2 regions of the Stenotrophomonas sp. FBCC-B152 genome follow, and region 2 is predicted to be linked to the other one. Evidence: riboswitches for the same ligand, from Rfam matches in the RefSeq annotation. Region 2 holds a riboswitch; the other holds the start of a gene.
The links. Region 2 has a riboswitch for thiamine pyrophosphate ahead of NMB40_RS19460 (TonB-dependent receptor). Riboswitches for the same ligand answer to the same signal wherever they lie in the genome.
Positions count from the first base shown of each region.

Region 1: linked by a shared signal. The riboswitch ahead of thiC (phosphomethylpyrimidine synthase ThiC) and the one ahead of NMB40_RS19460 (TonB-dependent receptor) in region 2 are both predicted to bind thiamine pyrophosphate.

Region 1 covers NZ_CP101442.1:3,115,558-3,125,416, reverse strand. The annotation lists gene NMB40_RS14400 (IS110 family transposase) at 1-476, opposite strand, end outside; gene NMB40_RS14395 (BCCT family transporter) at 1,063-2,634, opposite strand; TPP riboswitch at 2,703-2,804, shown strand; gene thiC (phosphomethylpyrimidine synthase ThiC) at 2,918-4,687, shown strand; gene NMB40_RS14385 (ion channel) at 4,802-5,479, shown strand; gene NMB40_RS14380 (winged helix-turn-helix domain-containing protein) at 5,773-8,085, shown strand; gene NMB40_RS14375 (helix-turn-helix transcriptional regulator) at 8,209-9,090, shown strand; gene NMB40_RS14370 (TonB-dependent receptor) at 9,159-9,859, shown strand, end outside.
Region 2 covers NZ_CP101442.1:4,289,029-4,298,887, reverse strand. The annotation lists gene NMB40_RS19475 (ATP-binding protein) at 1-1,265, opposite strand, end outside; gene NMB40_RS19470 (response regulator) at 1,344-1,982, shown strand; gene NMB40_RS19465 (phosphotransferase enzyme family protein) at 2,029-3,165, shown strand; TPP riboswitch at 3,207-3,302, shown strand; gene NMB40_RS19460 (TonB-dependent receptor) at 3,370-5,541, shown strand; gene pnuC (nicotinamide riboside transporter PnuC) at 5,550-6,122, shown strand; gene NMB40_RS19450 (helix-turn-helix transcriptional regulator) at 6,133-6,603, shown strand; gene NMB40_RS19445 (VOC family protein) at 6,600-7,019, shown strand; gene NMB40_RS19440 (phosphocholine-specific phospholipase C) at 7,024-9,147, opposite strand; gene NMB40_RS19435 (TonB-dependent receptor) at 9,165-9,859, opposite strand, start outside.

The DNA of each region.
Region 1 (9,859 bases), 1.2 Mb from region 2:
GTAATGTTGGCCTGCAGTAGCCGACGCAATTCACGATCACCGACCATTTCCTGCTGCTGTCGCGCCACGGTCAGCGCCTGCATCGCCTGCCGGCGAGCCCGCACGAATTCCCGCATTCTTTGTTGCCAAGGCTCCAGCGGCTGGTAGGCGCGCAGCTTGACCAGCACGGCCATCTTCGCCAATGCGTAGGCATCCAAGCGATCTGTCTTGGCCACGTGGCCCATGCCCTGAGCCAGCCTACGGGCCCGCAGGGCATTGGCACGGACCACCGGACGACCGGCCTTGTGCAGGAAATCCAGCACGCGCTGCTCATAGCCACCGGTAGCCTCCAGCACGATCTGGTCTGCCGGGTGTTCTTTCAGCCAGACCTCCAATTCAGCAAAGCCAGCGGCGGTATTGCTGACCTGCAGAATTTCCCCGTCAGTCGTACCAACATCCAGCTGACGCTTGCTCACATCAATCCCGATCCCGTTCATCGCCAAACTCCGTATAGTCTGGAAGGGTCGAGAGCTCCCCCGCTTGCCCAGTCTTATCACTGCGAGTGTCAGCTCCAGCAACTGTTCGGGCGGATCAAGGGAGATTCCGGCGTGGGCGCCAAGCTCCATGGCGATCGTCGAGATCCAGGCTCTTACGGCGGCCCACGCCGGCTCTCGACGCCTACGCTGCCAGATTCCGAACAGATAAGGCTTGTAGAAAACATCCATGTTTTCTACAGTCCCGCAAACCCGCCCCCGCCGACCCTCGACAGTGTGTTGGGGGCCACGGGAAGATCAACGGCGGCTTCGATTATTTTCATGCGTTACCGGACGTGGGTGCGTTCCGTGTGTTCGTTCGGGAACCGAACCTACCAACGGCACCGCGTAGGGACACGCCATGCGTGTCTGCTCTTTCCATCCGCACGCGACTCACCTTCTGGGGAGGCCGGCGGGCAGCCCCTGTAGGGACTGTGAAAAAACATGGATGTTTTTGCCAAGCCCCCATGGATGGGTTTACGGCGTGTCCCGTAAGGGGCTGCCCGTCGGCCTCCCCGTCACGTAAGAACTGAAACGCTGCTCTTGAGGCCTAACCATCCGCCCGCGAAGCCTCATCGCGCGTCTCTTCCTGCGCGGCGATCTCGCGCTCGATCCAGGCATCCATCATCCGCCGCGCGCGCAATGCACGGCGGCGCTGCAGCGCATATTCCATGTCGAGCACGCGATACAGCGACCACATCACCGCCAGCATCAACAGTGCGAAGGGCAGGGCGGCGATGGTGATCATGCCCTGCAGCGCATCCAGGCCGCCGGCCAGCAACAGCACGGCGGCGATCAGCGCGATCGCCACGCCCCAGGTGATCCGTCGCGACAGCGGCGGGTCGCCGGCTTCGTCGGTGGACATGCTGGCCAGTACCAGTACGGCCGAGTCTGCCGAGGTGACGAAGAAGATCATCAGCAGCACCAGTGCGATCACCGAGAGCAAGGTGGGCATCGGCAGGCTGTCGAACATGGTGAACAACACGGTTTCGTAGCCGGTGCCCAGTGCCTGCACCAGGTCGACATGGCCGAAGATCTGCGACCACAGCGCAGTGCCGCCGAACACCGAGAACCACAGGAAGCCGAGCACGCTGGGCGCGATCACCACGCCGAGCACGAATTCGCGGATGCTGCGCCCGCGCGAGACGCGGGCGATGAACGAACCGACGAACGGTGCCCAGGCGATCCACCACGCCCAGTAGAAGATCGTCCAGTCCGCCACCCAGGTGCTGCCCGAGAATGGCGACATGCGCAGGCTCATGGTCACCAGCTGGTTGAGGTAGGAGCCAATGGTGGTGGTGAAGGTATCGAAGATGAAGGCAGTGGGGCCCAGTACCAGCACCAGTGCCAGCAGCACGGCGGCCAGGCCGAGGTTGAAGTTGGAGAGCCATTTGATGCCGCGGTTCACGCCGCTGGCGGTGGACGCCATGTAGAGCACGAAGGCGACGGCGATGATGGTGAGCTGCAGTGGCGCGCCGGCGTGGAGGCCGAACACGCGCTCGAGGCCTGCGGCGATCTGGATGGTGCCGAAGCCCAGCGTGGTGGCCACGCCGATGGCGGTCGCGACCACCGCTGCCACGTTCACCACCGTGCCGATCCAACCGCGGTGGTGCGCGCCGATCAGCGGCTGCAGCAGGTCGCTTATCTGGCCACGGCCGTTGCGGTTGAACTGGAACCAGGCCATCGCCAGCCCGATCAGCGCGTAGATCGCCCACGGGTGCAGGCCCCAGTGGAAGAACGCATAGCGCATCGAGGCGCGCGCTGCTTCCATGCTCTGTGGGGGCAGGCCCTCGGGTGGGGTGACGAAGTGCGACACCGGTTCGGCTGCGCCCCAGAACACCAGGCCGATGCCCATGCCGGCAGCGAAGAGCATCGACATCCAGCTGGCGTTGGAGAAATCCGGTTCGGCGTCTTCGCCGCCGATCCGCAGCGAGCCCAGCCGGCCGAAGGCGAGATAGAGCAGGAACGAGAGCGTGATGAACACCACCAGCAGGTACAGCCAGCCGGCACTGCGGATGATGTGCACCAGCCCGCCGCGCACGATCTCGTTGAACGGGTCCGGTGCCACGCCGGCGGCGAGCACCAGCAGCACCACCAGGGCGATGGAGAGTCGGAATACCATGCGCGGCAGTCTAGCCAAGGCGGCATGACATGGCTGTTCACACTTCCGGTGCAGGTGTGGTCTAATCCGCCCCGAAGCGGGGGTACCGCGGCCACGTGGCCACGGTTGAGACAGTCCCTTCGAACCTGATCCGGTTGATACCGGCGTAGGGAAGCTTCGCAACAGCCGATGCACCGCGCCGTCCAGCCCCCGCCTGGCATCCGCGCGCCGTGCGCCGGCCGTGCGCCGCCGCTTCGTCCCTCGCCGTGCGAACCCTCGCACCGACAACCCAGGACGATGCCCGATGAACGCACACCTTTCCGCCCTGCAGCAACAGGCCCAGCAGCTGTCTGAATCGGTCACGCGACCGATTCCCGGCTCGCGCAAGATCCACGTGCCCGGCTCGCGCAGCGACCTGCAGGTGCCGATGCGCGAGATCGCGCTGAGTGGCGACAACGCGCCGCTGACCGTCTATGACACCTCCGGTCCCTATACCGACCCCGAGGCCCGCATCGATCTGTCCACCGGGCTGCCGGCCTTGCGTGCGGGCTGGGTCGCCGAGCGCGGCGACACCGAACTGCTGGGTCGGCCAAGCTCGGCGTTCGGGCGTTCGCGCGAAACCGATGCGCGGCTGGACGCGGTGCGCTTTCCGTCGCGGCTGCAACCGCGCCGCGCCGTGGCCGGTGCCAATGTCACCCAGATGCACTACGCCCGTCGCGGCATCATCACCCCGGAAATGGAGTTCGTGGCGATCCGCGAGAACCAGCGCATCGAGGCGATCCGCGACAAGGCGCTGCTGATGCAGCATCCCGGCCAGTCGTTCGGCGCTTCCATCCAGGCCTCGATCACGCCAGAGTTCGTGCGCGAGGAAATCGCGCGGGGGCGGGCGGTGCTGCCCAACAACATCAACCACCCTGAAAGCGAGCCGATGATCATCGGCCGCAACTTCCTGACCAAGATCAACGCCAACATCGGCAACAGCGCGGTGTCGTCCGGCATCGCCGAGGAAGTGGAGAAGCTGGTGTGGGCGATCCGCTGGGGCGGTGACACCGTGATGGACCTCTCCACCGGCAAGCACATCCATGAAACCCGCGAATGGATCGTGCGCAACTCGCCGGTGGCGATCGGCACCGTGCCGATCTACCAGGCGCTGGAAAAGGTCGATGGCCGCGCCGAAGACCTGAGCTGGGAGATCTTCCGCGACACGCTCATCGAGCAGGCCGAGCAGGGCGTGGATTACTTCACCATCCATGCCGGTGTGCTGCTGCGCCACGTTCCGCTCACCGCGAATCGGGTGACCGGCATCGTCTCGCGCGGCGGCTCGATCATGGCCAAGTGGTGCCTGGCCCACCAGCGCGAGAACTTCCTCTACACGCACTTCGAGGACATCTGCGAGATCATGAAGGCCTACGACGTGACCTTCTCGCTGGGCGATGGCCTGCGCCCGGGCTGCATCGCCGATGCCAACGATGCCGCGCAGTTCGGCGAGCTGGAAGCGTTGGGCGAGCTCACCAGGATCGCCTGGAAGCACGATGTGCAGACCATGATCGAAGGCCCCGGCCATGTGCCGATGCAGCTGATCAAGGAAAACATGGACAAGCAGCTGCGCGAATGTGGCGAGGCGCCGTTCTACACGCTGGGGCCGCTCACCACCGATATCGCGCCGGGCTACGACCACATCACCAGCGCGATCGGCGCGGCGATGATCGGCTGGTACGGCACCGCCATGCTCTGCTACGTCACCCCCAAGGAGCACCTGGGCCTGCCCAACCGGCAGGACGTGCGCGACGGCATCATGGCCTACCGCATCGCGGCCCACGCCGCCGACCTGGCCAAGGGCCACCCGGGCGCGCAGGTGCGCGACAACGCACTGAGCAAGGCGCGCTTCGAGTTCCGCTGGGAAGACCAGTTCCACCTCGGCCTGGATCCGGAAAAGGCGCGCGAGTTCCACGACGAAACCCTGCCCAAGGACGCGCACAAGGAGGCCCATTTCTGCTCGATGTGCGGCCCCCACTTCTGTTCGATGAAGATCACCCAGGACGTGCGCGACTACGCAGCGGGCCAAGCGGGGTAGGTCACGACCGTTGGTCGTGGCCCGCCAGGACGGGCGGCCAAGGCGGACCGTCATGCCGCCTCAGCGCGGCAGCCGTTAAGCTTCGGCCACCGACACAGGGGCAGGGACACCACGATGGCCATAGCGCGCACCACCCGATGGCTGGCCATCGCCCGCCGGCACCCCTCGGCCTGGTTGCTGGGGGTGCAGTTGCTGGGCGTGCTGCTGTACCCGGCCATGGACGAATCCGGGGCCGGCCGCGCGCTGTTCGGCGCCTTCGGCATCGCGGTGCTCGGCCTGGCGCTGTGGGTGGTGCGGCGCAGCCCGCTGGGCATGTGGGTGGCCCTGCTGCTGGCCATTCCCTCGGTGGTGTTCTCCCTCTCGGGGGCGCTGCTGGGGCGGCCGGCGCTGGTCACCACCGCCCAGCTGCTGGAATGCCTGCTGTACTTCTACACGGCCGGCAGCCTGATCGCCTACATGCTGCAGGACCACAAGGTGACCCGCGACGAGCTGTTCGCCGCGGGCGCCACCTTCACGCTGCTGGCTTGGGCATTCGCCTTCGCCTTCGCGGTCTGCCAGCAGTGGTACCCGGGCAGTTTCGTGGCCACCAGCGAGAGCGAACTGCGCACCTGGATGGAGCTGCTTTATCTCAGCTTCAGTTTGTTGTCCGGGGTGGGCCTGAGCGACGTGGTGCCGGTGCATCCACAAGCACGCGCACTGGTGATGCTGGAACAGTTCGCAGGCGTGATGTACGTAGCGTTGGTGGTGTCGCGACTGGTCGGATTGACCATGATCCGCAATGCGCGAAACTGAATCGGCGATAAAAAATTACTGAATCAACGCTAAAAAGTTTCTGAATCGCAGATAAAAAATTCGCGCCAAGAGGCGCGAATGTTGAAGCAATTTATGTGGATTCGTCGGCGAGAGAGGCCTGATGTCCTCTGCGCGCACAGGCGCAGTTAACCGGCATAGGCTAGTATTCGCGCGCTTCAGTGTCTTTGCCCTTTGCACTGATGACGTGTGCGGAATCTGGCGGTTCGTTCGATCTGTGGTTGATTCGATGAATGCTGCGTTCCTGTTGTTCAGTTGTATTACGTAGCGCCGGAATGATCAGCCTGGATAGTGAGACACCCGCTGCCGACCGCCTGAGGATCGGCGATTGCACCATCACGCTGTCGTCGCGTGAGGTGGTGGTGGAGGGCGCGCGTCGTCCGCGCCGGCTCACGCCCAAGGCGCTGGGTGTGCTCAAGGTGCTCATGCGCGTGCCCGGTGCGGTGGTGACCCGCGACGAACTGTTCGCCGAGGTCTGGCCGGACACGCTGCCCACCAACGATGTGCTGACCCAGGCCATCACCCAGCTGCGCAAGGCGTTCTCGCGCGACGATGACGCCGGCACCGCCTATATCGAAACCATCGCCAAGACCGGTTACCGGCTGATGCAGCCGGTATCGGTGCTGGTGGAGCCCGGCCCGGACGTCGATGCCGCGCCCAATGATGACGAACGCGATGCGCTGGCCGCCGTGTTCGCCGCGGCAACCCCCGCGCCGCGCCCACGCAGCCGCTGGCGGCGCAACCGGCGCTATGTGTTCCTGGCCATCGGCCTGGGCATGTTCGTCGCCCTGCTGGTGATGGCCGCGCTGCTGCTGCAGCGCCCGCCACCGCCGCACGGGCCCGAAGGCAGTGGCGTGCTGGAAGACGGCAGCCGCGTGGTCGGCAGCCCGCAGCGCCCCTATCGTTTGATCACCGCCACCGCCGGCTTCGAAACCTACCCGACCGTATCGCCGGATGGCTCGCAGGTGGCCTATGAGGCCGACGATGCGACCGGCGGCGGCAGCGCGATCAAGGTGCAGACCTCCGGCAACGCACCGGCGCGGCTGCTGACCGATACGCCTGCGGGCCATTCGGACCGCTTCCCGAACTGGTCGCCGAACGGCCGCGATATCGCGTTTGCGCGGTTCGGCCCGGAGGGCAGCTGCGAGGTGCTGATCGCCAGCGCGACCGGCGGTGCGATCCGCCACGTCACGCGCTGCGACGGCACCGAGCTGCTCAGCTTCGACTGGACGCCCAACGGGCGCGGCCTGGTGTTCGGCTCGCTGTCCGGCCGGCACGCCCATCGCGGCATCCGCGTGCTGGACATCGCCAGCGGTGCCTGGACCCCGGTGGACTACCAGGTTGCCGACGACAGCTTCGACTACGCCCCGCGTTTCTCGCCGGACGGCCGCTGGATCGTGTTCGTGCGCAACCCGCAGATCGGCGACCTCTGGCGCCTCCCGGCCGGCGGCGGCGTGCCCGAACAGCTGACCAACGATTCGGCCGAGATCCGTGGCTGGGCCTGGCGGGGCGACAGCCGGCACATCGTGTTCGGGCGCCGCGTGGACAGCGAAGCACGTCTGTACGAACTGGATACTGAAACGCGCACGCTGCGCGATGTGGGCCTGGACGACGCGCAGTCGCCGGCGCTGTCGCGAAGCAACAACATGCTGGCCTTCGTGCACCGCAAGGCGCAGTTCGGCCTGTTCCGCGTGCCGGTGAAGGACGGCCGCCCCGGTACGCCCGAACGCCTGTTCCCCTCCAACGGCCGCGATGGCCAGCCGATGCTGGCGCCCGATGGCCGGCAGCTGGTGTTCACCTCCGATCGTTCCGGCAACTACGGGCTGTGGTGGGCCGACCTGTCGCGCCCCGAATCGCTGCGGCCGGTGGAAGGCCTGCGTCCTGAAACCCGGCAGTCCGCCGACTGGTCGCCCGACAGCACCCATCTGCTGGTATCGGGCCGTGATGCACAGGCGCGGCCGGTGATCTACGAGGTGTCGCCGCGCGATGAGCAGATCGTGGCGCTGCCCGTCCCGGTGGCGCAGCCGTTGCAGGCTTTGTATGCCGGTGACAACGACCACGTGCTGGTAGTGGAACGCGATCATGACGAGCGCATGCGCCTGTCGCTGTTCGATCGGCGCACCACGCCGTGGAAACTGCTGGGCCACGTCGATGGGGTGTCGCAGGCGCGGCTGGATGCGGCCCACCAGCGCGTGCTGTTCACCCGGTTGGCGGCAGGCGGGCTGTGGTCGGCCGATCTGCGGCTGGATCCGGCCAGCATCCAGCAGGTCAGCGAGGACCGGCCGTCGCGTTGGCGCTACCGCACCTGGGCGGTGGCCCGCGATGGGAGCCTGGATTACCTGTCCAGCCGGGCCGACTGCTCCACCGTATTCGCGCGGATCAACAGCCCGTCGCAGGGGGCGGAGTACTGCCTGGACGCCGATCGGCTCAGTGCCGGCAACGGCTTCAGCGCGCAGCCCGATGGCAGCGCCCTGTACCTGGCCCTGGCGGTCGCCGATGGTGCCGACATCGGGGTGATGACGCTGCCCGAACCGCCTCGTCCGGTGTTTTCCTCGGTGCCCAACCTGTTGTTCTGGAAAGGAAAATAGTCGTCGTACTTCTTTCGTAACGGCATCGTGACGAATTCGCATCAATCTCGTTGAATCGTCCTGACGCAGACCGCCTCATTTGGCAAAACGGGTGCCCCGTAACGGCAAACCCCGGTGTACGTCATGCGTCAGCTTTCCCTCGCCGATCGCGGCCAATCGCTCTCCCTGGACAAGATCGTCGACGACGGTCCGCTGCCGACCTGCCTGGGCGTGGCCCGGCTGGGCAGCCTGCAGACGGCTGGCACCACCTTCACCGTGTGGATGCAGCTGCGTGGCAGCGCGTGGGTCGAATCGAAGGAAGGCCGCTTCCGCCTGCGCCAGCGCGAGTGGATCGCGTTCGAGAAGGAATCCAAGCCGATGATCCAGGCCGGCCGCGATGGCCTGTGCATCGGCCTGAGCCTGGCGCCTGAAGCGTTGCGCGCGCTGGGCGAACTGGCCGACTGCAGCCTGTACGCCGGCCGCGGCAGCATGAGCCGCGGCGAAGTGCGCGTGGCGCTGCGCCTGTGGCGCGATGCGCTGGCCAGCGGCCAGCCCGCGCAGGCCCTGCGCCCGGTGCTGCTGCACCTGGCCTCGATGCAGCGTGGCATGGCCACCGGCGTGCAGCGCTGCCCGGGCCGTTCGCGCATCCGCAAGCGCCAGGTGTTCGGCCGCATGCAGCGTGCGCGCCTGTACCTGGAAGGCAACAGCCACCGGGTGGTGCGCATCGGCGAACTGGCCGAGCTGACCAACTTCTCCAGCTGGTACCTGTCCAAGACGTTCCAGAGCCTGTACGAAGAAAGCCCGCAGTCGCTGTCGGCGCGCCTGCGCCTGGAGCGCGCCGCGGACCTGCTGCGCGACACCGACATGATGATCGGCGAAGTGGCTGCCGCCAGCGGTTTCGACAACTGCTGCAGCTTCGCGCGTGCGTTCCGCGCCCGTTATGGCCAGTCCGCGTCGGGCTATCGGCAGACCGGCGGATCGCTTTCGCCAAAGTCGGCAAAGAGTCCGGTGGCATCGCGCAAATAATTAACGGTAACGCAATCGTAACTTTCCGAGGCGGTTTAACACGCTACTAACGTACCTTGGAGAGATTGATGAATTTTCGTACTCCCGCAGTGCGGCTGGGTCTTCTGCCGGCCGGCATTGCGCTGGCGCTCGTGCCGAGCTTCGCTTCGGCACAGGAAGCAGCCTCCGGCACCACTGACCTGGATCGCATCTCGGTCACCGGCTCGCGTATTCGCGGCGCCAACATGGAGACCCAGCAGCCGATCCTGACGATGACCCGCGAAACCCTGGAAAAGCAGGGCTTCTCGAACGTCGCAGACGTGCTGAACAACCTGACCTCGGCCGGCTCGCCGGCCATCTCGCGTTCGGACTCCCTGTCCTCGGGCGAGAACGTGGGCGGTTACTACGTCGACATCCGTAACCTGGGCGCCCAGCGCACCCTGGTGCTGATGAACGGCAAGCGCCTCGGCGCCACCACCGGCGGCTACCAGGATCTGAGCCAGATCCCGATGTCGGCCGTTGAGCGCATTGAAGTCCTGAAGGACGGCGCCTCCTCGATCTACGGTTCCGACGCCATTGCCGGCGTGGTCAACGTGATCACCCGCAAGAACTTCGACGGCGGTGAAGTCAACGTCTACTTCGGTCAGTACGACCAGGGCGACGGCGAGAACCAGCAGTACTCGATGACCCTGGGTGCTACCGGCGAACGCGGCAGCCTGACCCTGTCGGCCGAATACTCCAAGCAGGATCCGGTGTGGGCCAAGGACCGTTGGTACAGCCGTGATGGCGG
Region 2 (9,859 bases):
CTGCGCGCCGGCACGATGCGCGCCTTGGGGGCGTACTGGAGGATGTAGCCGCGCAGGCGCTCTGGGTCGGAGAGCAGGATGCTGCGCCCGTCCAGGTCGCCCAGGCCCAGCACCGAACGGCTGTTGTTCGGGGTGACGATCACGTTGGGCACGCTGATGAAGGGCTGGCTGAAGACCCAGTCATCGCCCAGGTAGTGCGCGTCGTTGGGCATGCCCATCACCACATCGACATCGCCCCGGCGCATCTGCTCGCGGACTTCGAACCAGTCATGCGCCGGCACGCGGTTCAACTGCGCGCCGACCATGCGCAGCTGGCGCAGATAGTCACCGGCCACGCCGCTGGGTTCGCCGGCCGCATCGATGAACGACAGGGGCGACCCGTTCGGCGCATAGCCCATGCGCAACGGGGTGGCCAGGATGCGGCGTTCGGCCTCGCCCAGGATCAGCCGCGACTGCGCCGACCACTGCAGCGGCGGCAGCCAGCGCTTGTACAGCGCCTCGCGCTGCGCGGCGGTCACGGTGGACAGCGCGCTGTCGAGGGCTTCGGCCAGCGGCTGGCGGGCGTTGGGCACGCCGAAGTGGAGGCGTTCGGGCGGCAGGTCGCTGGGCCGCAGCAGGGCGATACCGTCAATGCCCTGCTGGCGGATGAGGGTACTGGCGACGTGCGCATTGCCGATGTACACATCGGCCTTGCCCTGGGCCACCATCGCCAGCGCCGCACGTGTGTTGGGCGCGGTGACCTGGCGCGCAGCCGGGAAGCGTGCCCGCACCTGGTTGCTGGTGAGGAATTCCTGCTCGGTGACCACGCGCAGCCCGGCCAGGTCCGGGTCGCTCGAGGTGCGGGTATCGCCTACCCGGCCCACCAGGGCCAGTGGCGCATCGGCGTAGGAGCCGGTGTAGACCATGCAGCGGGTGCGGTCCGGGGTGAGGGTGATGTTCATCACCACGTCGACCTCGCCCCGGCATGCCGCATCCAGCACGTCTGCCCAATCGCGATACACCCGCACCTTCACACGCACGCCGAGCTGCCGGGTCAACAACATCAGGTAGTCGTAGCCGAGTCCATCGGGGCGGCCGTTCTGCATGAATTCGAATGGTGGCCAGCCGCTGTCGTACAGCCCCAGTAAGATGGTAGGGTTCCGGTCGATCCATTCAGCCTGGCGCGGTGAGAGCGACGGTGCAGGCGCCGGAGCCGCGATGGCGGTGGCGCCCAGCGCGATCACCAGGCCCAGCACGACCAGCCAGCGGACAACCGAGGTACGCATGCTGTCAGTTCTCCCAGGAGTGATCCGCCCACCGCGACGTGCCCCGAGGGGCCGCTGCCTTACCGGCCATACTATTCCATGAGCTTGCGCATAATCATCGCCGACGACCACCCGGTGGTCCGCATCGGCACCCGATCCGTGATCGAAACCAGCGGCGTGGGCCATGTGGTGGCCGAAGCCAGCAGCGTGGACGAGCTTCTGGCCGCATTGAAGGCCAACCCGTGCGATGTCCTGGTGACCGATTACTCCATGCCCGGCGGCGCGCAGCCTGACGGTTTTGCCATGATCGGGCAGGTCCGCCGTCACTATCCCGACCTGCCGGTACTCATGCTGAGCGTCTCCAACAACCTGGCGATCCTGCGCATGGTGGTGGGAACCGGGGTACTGGGACTGGTCGACAAGACCTCGTCGATGGAGGAACTGCCGGTGGCGATCCAGACCGTGCACCGTGGCCAGCCGTACGTGAGCCGCACGCTGAAGAACCTCATCGACCGCATCGGCACGCAGAGCCTGGGCGATGAACGCACACGCGCGTTGTCGCCGCGCGAAGTGGAAGTGCTGCGGCTGCTCGCCAGTGGCCTGATCGTCAAGGAAATCGCCGCGAAGCTGCACAAGAGCGTGAGCACCATCAGCCGGCAGAAGGGCGATGCCATGCTCAAGCTCGGCCTGAAGAATGATGCACAGTTGTTCGACTGGCTGCGCGACAGCCCGCTTTGAACCTGCCCCACAGGCCATCGGCCTGCCGCTGAAGAAATACGTTTCCATGATGAACACCGATCACCGCGTGCAGGGCCTGGACAACGACGCCGTCGTTGCAGACTGGCCGGCGATCAGCGGCACCGAACTGGCGTGGTTGCGCGGCCACTACCCTGCACTGGACGGGGAGTGCCGCGTGCTGTGGCACAGCCCGCGCCCCTTCTCCGCTGCAGCCCTGGTGGCGTGCGGTTCGCGGCGCTGCTTCGTCAAACGCCACCACGTGAGTGTGCGCACGGCCGAGGTGCTGACCGAAGAGCATCGCTTCATCGCGCACCTGGCCGCGGCCGGCCTGCCGGTCGTGCAGGTGCTGCACGCGCACGACGGCGCCACCGCGATCGCGCACGGCGACTGGACCTGGGAACTGCACGCCGAAGGCGATGGCCACGATCTGTACCGCGACAGCCCGTCATGGACACCGTTGGACGATGTCGCCCAGGCGCGCACGGCCGGCGCGATGCTGGCCCGCCTGCACGCTGCGGCTGCCAGCTACCACGCGCCCCAGCGCAGCACCCACCTGCTGGTGGCGCGCGACGACCTGATCCGCGCGCACGATCCGGTGGCGCTGCTGAAGCGCGAGCTTCCCGACCGCCCCGCGCTGGCCGGCTACCTGTCGCGACAACACTGGGAACACGACCTGCAGCGCGCGGTGCTGCCCTGGCACGCGGCCGTGGTCGAGCGGCTGGCCGCCGAGCCGGTGCTGTGGGGGCACAACGACTGGCATGTCTCGAACCTGCTCTGGCACGGCCACGGCCCCACGGCGACGATCGGCACCGTCTTCGATTTCGGCCTGGCTTCGCCGACCAGCGCCCTGTTCGACCTGGCCACCGCGATCGAGCGCAACGCCATCGCCTGGCTGGATGCCGGCGGCGAGGGCCCGGTGGCGCATGCCGATATCGCGCTGGCGCTGCTGGCCGGCTACCGCCAGGTACGCCCGCTGGCGGCCGCCCAGGTACACCTGCTGGCCGACCTGCTGCCGGTGGTGCACCTGGACTTCGCCCTCTCGGAAGTGGAGTACTTCCAAGGGGTTACCGGCTCCCCGGCGAACGCCGACGTGGCCTACCACACGTTCCTGCTGGGCCATGCCGACTGGTTCGCCAGCCGCCCCGGCCGGACCCTGCTGGACGCGCTGCACGCCGCTGCCTGAGCCGCCGGGGTCGCCACGGCGGCCGATTGGTGTGAAAATGGCCACTGAAGCGGGGGTGCCTGGCGTTGCCAGGCTGAGAGAGTCCCTTGGAACCTGATCCGGTTTGCACCGGCGTAGGGAGCTTGAGCAGCGAGCGCACCCCCCATTGCGGGCCGGTGCGCCTGCGCGCCGTCGCTTCGTCTCCTCTGGCTGATGACGAATCGAATGAACCGCTGCTACCGCCTCACGCTGTTGACCGCCGCCCTCTGCGCCGCCCTGCCGCTGTACGCCAGTGACGCCGACACCGCCGCAGGCGAGCGCTCGCCCACCGACCTGGCCGGCATCCGCGTGCAGGCGCGCAAGCCCGCCGCGCCACTGGCACCGTCGAGCAGCTTCGGCAGCGCCGACTGGAAGAACACCCCGGCCTCGGTCAACGTGCTCGACAGCGCCTTCCTGGACCGCCTGCAGGTGCGCACCCTGTCCGAGCTGGCCCGGCACGACGCCTCGCTGGGCGACAGCTACGCACCGGTGGGCTACTACCAGAACATCGCCATCCGCGGCTTCTCACTGGACCCGGCCACCGGCTACCGCTTCAACGGGCTGGCCATCGCCGGCGAACAGCGGCTGGCGCTGGAGAACGTGCAGCAGGTGGAAATCCTCAAGGGCGAAGCCGGTCTGGCCGCTGGCGTGATGGCGCCGGGCGGGATCATCAACTACGTCGGCAAGCGTCCCGCGGATGTGCGCAACGTCACCCTGGCCACCGATTCGGAAGGCTCGCGCTATGCGGCGGTGGACCTGGGCGGCTGGCTGACCCCGCGCTTCGGGCTGCGCTTCAACGCCGCCTGGGATGACACCTCGTCCTACATCGAGCATGCCGATGGCCGCCGCAATTTCTATTCGCTGGCCGCCGACTGGCTGATGGGCGAACGCGGCAAGCTGGAAGTGGATGCCAACTACCAGACCAGCGCGCAGCGCTCGGCGTCCGGTTACCAGCTGCTGGGCGGCAGCGAACTGCCGCGCGGCGTGGACCGCAGCCGCATGCTGGGCCACCAGCCGTGGCAGCAGCCGGTGGGGATCGACAGCACCAACCTCACCGCGCTGCACACCTACGACTTCAGCCCGGCCTGGCAGTCGCGGGTGTCGGTGGGCCACAGCCGCTCGGTGATCCAGGACAACGTCGCCTTTGCGTACGGCTGCTACTACGCTGCTGGCTGTGCCGATGGCAGCGTGCCGGGCAACTACTTCGCACCCAACGGCGACTACGACATCTACGATTACCGCAGCCCCGACGATGTGCGCCGCAATGACGAGGCACGCGGCGAACTGCGCGGCCGCTTCACCACCGGCGCGGTGGAACACGAACTGTCGGTGGGGCTGAGCGCGTTCCACCGCACCGTGGACAAGCGCCAGAACGTCAACGAGTACGTGGGCACGGCCAACATCGGCGACGTGCAGGTGCCGGTGTTCGATCCCTCGCCGCTGCAGCCGGGCCCGTCCGCGCGGCGCCTGGACAGCTGGCAGCGCGCGGTGTTCGCGCTGGACCGCATGCACGTCGGCGATGACTGGCAGTGGCTGGCCGGCGGCCGCTACGTGCGCCTGGATGAGCGCGCGTACGACAAGCGCGGTACCCCGGAACGGCACAGCCGCCTGTCGCAGTTCCTGCCGCAGACCGCGCTGGTGTGGCAGGCCACGGAGCAGCTGAACGTGTACGCCAGTTACGTGGAAGGCCTGTCGCTGGGCCAGGAAGCGCCGTTCTGGACCTCCAACGGCAGCACCTTCCTGCCGGCCATGCAGTCGCGCCAGCGCGAGCTGGGCGTCAAGTACGCCGCCACCGACGGCCTGATGCTGGGCGCGGCAGTGTTCCGCACCACCCAGCCGTTCCAGTACGCCAAGCCCGATGCCAGCGATGCCGGCTTCACCTTCGTGCAGGAAGGCACCCAGGCCCACACCGGGCTGGAGCTGACCGCCAATGGCCAGGTCACCGAACGGCTGGGGCTGACCGCCAGCGCCAGCGTGCTGCAGGCACGCGCGCGCGATGCCGGCACCGCGTTCTACGACGGCCAGCAGCTGGTCAACGTGCCCAAGGTGCGTGCGGCCGTGCACGTGGACTATGCCCTGCCGTTCGTGTCCGGCCTGGCGGTGAGCGGTGGCTGGCGCTATGCCTCGTCCAATGCGGCGACGGTGGATGGCAGCGTCAAGGCGCCCTCGTATTCGGTGTTCGATGCCGGCCTGCGCTTCCAGCACGCGCTGCGCGAGCACCCGGTGACCTGGACGCTGTCGGTGGACAACGTGTTCGACCGCTTCTACTGGCGTGATACCGGCAGCAGCTACGGCGACTACTACCTGTTCGCCGGTGCACCGCGCCAGGCGCGGCTGTCGGTCACCTTCGGGCTGTGAGCGCGCTCATGCTCGAATGGAGCGCCGTCGCCGCCAGCCTGCTGGGCGTGTGGCTGATGGCCCAGCGCCGCGTGCTGGCGTGGCCGGTGGGGCTGCTGGCGGTGGGCCTGTATGCGGTGGTGTTCATCGAAGCGCGGCTGTATTCGGACACCCTGCTGCAGGTCGCCTTCGGTGGTTTCCTGCTGTACGGCTGGCTGAGCTGGCACCGGCATGCCGAGCAGGATGGCGCGATCGTGATCGTGCCGCTGCCACGCCGGCAGCTGCTGCGCGACCTGGCCGTGGGCATCGTGTTCGGCATCGCGCTGGGTGCGGCCATGCATACCTGGACCGATGCCGCGCTGCCGTGGCTGGATGCCATGCTGGCCGCGCTGAGCCTGGTGGCGCAGTGGTGGCAGGCACGCCGCCACGTGGCCACCTGGTGGCTGTGGATCGTGGTGGACGTGGTCTACGTGGGCATGTACCTGGCCAAATCGCTGGATATCACCGCCGGGCTGTACCTGGTGTTCGTCGGCCTGGCCGTGATGGGCCTGCGCGCCTGGTCGGCGGCGGGCCATGCCGGGGCGGCACTGAAACCGCGCTAGGCTTGCGTGGATGAACCAGACCCCCGAACTGCTGCGCCGGCTGCTGCGGGCCAGGGACCACATGGACCGCGCCCCGCACGAGGCGTGGCCGGTGGCGCGGCTGGCGCAGGTCAGCGCGGTATCGGAGGCCTACTTCGCGCGGCAGTTCCGCCAGGCGTTCGGGCTGCCGCCGCACCGCTACCTGCTTACGCGGCGCATTGAACGCGCGGTGGCGCTGTGCCGCGACACCGACCTGCCGATCACCGAGATCGCGCTGCAGACCGGCTGGAACAGCCTGGGCACGTTCGGGCGGATCTTCCGCGACATCACCGGGCAGAGCCCGGGCGAGCTGCGCGCCAGCCTTGCCGCGGGCACCGCCGCGCAGGCCCCGGAATGCATCGCGCGCGCCGCCAGCCGGCCCGATCTCAAGACCTCAGTTTCGGAGAAGCGGCTGGGCGGCGGGACCGGTAAAAAGGACCCACCAACAACGGAGGTCCCATGAACCAAGGTATTGAAACGGTCGGCCTGTATGTGCGCGACCAGGAAGAAGCACTCGCGTTTTACGTCGGCAAGCTGGGCTTCGTGGTGCACACCGATGCCGGCAATGGCGATTACCGCTGGCTCACGGTGCAGCACCCGGACCAGCCCGGCTTCCAGCTGGGCCTGTTCCGGCCCGGCCCGCCGGTACACGACGCGGCCACCGCCCAGGCGCTCAATGCGCTGGTGGCCAAGGGCGCGATGCCGCCGCTGGTACTGACCGTGGCCGACTGCCAGGCGACCTATGAACGGCTGAGCGCGGCCGGCGTGGAATTCATGCAGGAACCGGTGGCGCGCTACGGCACGGTGGATGCCGGCTTCCGCGATCCGTCCGGCAACGGCTGGAAGCTGATCGAACGCGCCGCCACCGCCGGCGCGTAAGACGTCAGTCGAGCAGGAAGCGCATTGCCCCGGTGCCCAGCGCCGGGTCGGTGCTGCCCGGCCGGCCATCTTCGATGCGCCCGGCCAGGCGCTGCATCACGCCGGGCTGCTGGACCTCCAGGTCGTACCAGCCGGCGGTGGGAGCGGCGTTCCAGCGGATCTCCAGGGCCTGCCCCGGCACCAGCTGCAGCTCGCGTTCCGGCATGCGGCCCGCGTAGACGGCGGCGCGTACGCTGACCGCCTGCGCGGTGGCCGCGGTGTTGTGCAGCTGAAGCGTCAGCTGCCCGCCCTCCCCGCGCACGGACGCCTGCACCGGTGCAGCGGCAGCGGCCTCGCCACGGAACTGCCGGTGGAAGCCGTTCGGGCCCAGCAGCCACAGGTCGTAGCCTTCCCCTGCGTGTATCGGCCAGTGATCGTGCAGCGGCGCACCGGGCGCTACGGTGTAGCGGCGCGGAACCGCCTCCAGCCGTAGCCGGTCGTAGACATGCAGTACCGCGGCGGCGCCTTCGGACCCCAGGGTCAGCTGCACCTTGGTGTTGTCCGCATCCAGCGCGATCTCCGCCTGCGGGCGGTAGGGCAACGCGCGCGCCGGGCGCACACCCGGTTCCTGCTTCGCCGGTTCAAGGTCTGCCGGCAGCGCCGGCATCGTGCGCCCGGGCAGGGCCGCTGCGCGCGCGGCAACGGCAGCGGTTGCCGGCAGCGACGCAACGAAGGGCCGCGTATCGGATGCGGTGAAATCGAAGGCACCGGTCAGGTCGCCGCACACCGCGCGGCGCCACGGCGACAGTTCGGGTGCGGCCACGCCGAAGCGGCGCTCGATCAGGCGGATCACCGAGGTGTGGTCGTACACCTGCGAATCGACCCAGCCGCCGCGGCTCCACGGCGAAATCACGTACAGCGGCACGCGTGGGCCCAGCCCATAGGGGCGGCCACGCAGGTCGAGCGGGTCTGCCTTTTCGTTGCCTGGCGACGGCTGCAGGTGGTATTCGCCCTCGGTGGACACGGCGGAAGCGCCTGCCCAACCCCCTGTGGCGGCGGGATCACGCGACGGCGGCGCAGGCGGCGGCATGTGGTCGAAGAAGCCATCGTTCTCGTCGAACATCAACAGCAGCGCGGTGCGGCTCCAGACCTCCGGGTCCGCCGTCAGCGCATCCAGCACGCGCGCGGTATAGGCCGCGCCCTGGGCGGGGCTGGACGGTCCGGGATGTTCGCTGCCGGCGGCATCGGCAATGATGAAACTCACCTGCGGCAGCTGCCCTTTCAGCACGTCCTCGCGCAGCTGCGCCAGGCCACGGGTGCTGACCCCGCGCTCGCGCAGCGCCGCGTCATGCCCGGGCGCGCCGCGCCACGCCTGGCGGAACGGCTCGAAGCCGGCCAGCGGGTTGTCGGTGAAGTTGTCGGCCATGTCCTGGTAGATCCGCCAGTCGATGCCGGCTCGTTGCAGGCGCTCGACGTAGGTGGTCCACGTGTAGGAATCGGGGTTGCCGCCCAGTTCCGGGAAGTTGTCGTGCGAGTTGGCCACGGCCGGGCCGCCGCCGCGTGCGTGCGGATCGTTGTGGCCGGTCCACAGGAACAGCCGGTTCGGATTGGTGCCGGCCTGCATCGCGCAGTGGTAGGCATCGCACACGGTAAAGGCTTCGGCCAGCGCGAACTGGAACGGCATGTCATCGCGGCGGTAGTAGCCCATCGCGTGGTCCTGCTTGGCCGCCGGCCAGTGCGCCATGCGCCCGTGGTCCCACGCACGCTGCGCATCGGGCCAGGTGTGCGGGGTGCCTTCCACGCGCATGTAACCGAAGTGCGCGGCGGTATCCAGCGGGAACGGGGCGATGCCGTGGGTGCCGGCTGCGTTCGGCTGCAACCAGATGTTGCGGCGTGGCTGCCCGGCGGCCAGCGGCGCGGCCGGCACCACGAAGCGGTCGCCGAAGCCGCGCACGCCGGGCAGCGTGCCGAAATAGTGGTCGAAGGAGCGGTTCTCCTGCATGAACACCACGATGTGCTGCACATCCTCGAGGCTGCGGCTCCGCGCATGCGGCGCGATCGCCGCCGCACGCGTGATGCTGGGCATCAGCGCGCCGATGCCTGCGGCCAGCCCCGCCTGCAGCAGCCGTCGCCGGCTGCTGTCGGGCAAGGGCGGGCGCGCCGGGCTCACAGGTCGACCCGGACCGAGAAGCCCACGGTGCGCGGCGCACCGATGAAGGCCGAGTCGCTGCCGTCCACGCCAGCCAGGTAACGGCGGTCGGTGAGGTTGCTGACCACGAGGCTGGCGCCCACGCCCTTCAGCTTCGGCGACAGGCTCTGCAGGTCGAAGCCGATGTTGGCGTTGAACACCGTGGCCGAGGGCAGGCGGTTGTCGTTGGCCGCATCCAGGTAGCGCTCACCCAGGTAACGCCCGGACAGGCCGAAGTTCCAGCTGTCACCCTGCCAGTCGGCCGAGACCACCAGCACGTGCTTGGGCTGGCCGATCACCTGCGCACCGTCGACGATGCCCAGTTCGGTGTCGCGCGCCACGTTGCCGCTGCCCAGGTACTTGGAGCGGTTGTAGGTGTAGGCACCGTTGATGCGCCAGCCGTTGTCCCAGCCATAGCCGAGCGCTGCTTCCAGGCCGGTGCTTTCCACGCCACCAAAGTTTTCGTAGACGCCATCGGTCTCGTCCAGGTAATCGATGCCGTCGGCCAGCCGCGCGGGCAGGTAGACGATGCGGTTGTCGAACTTGATGTTGTACAGGGTCAGCGAGCCGGTCAAGGGCCAGCGGCTTACGCGCAGGCCCAGCTCGATGTTGTCGGCGGTTTCCGGTTCCACCCGCGAGAAGCGCTGCGCGTCGGTTTCACCGAGCACGCCGG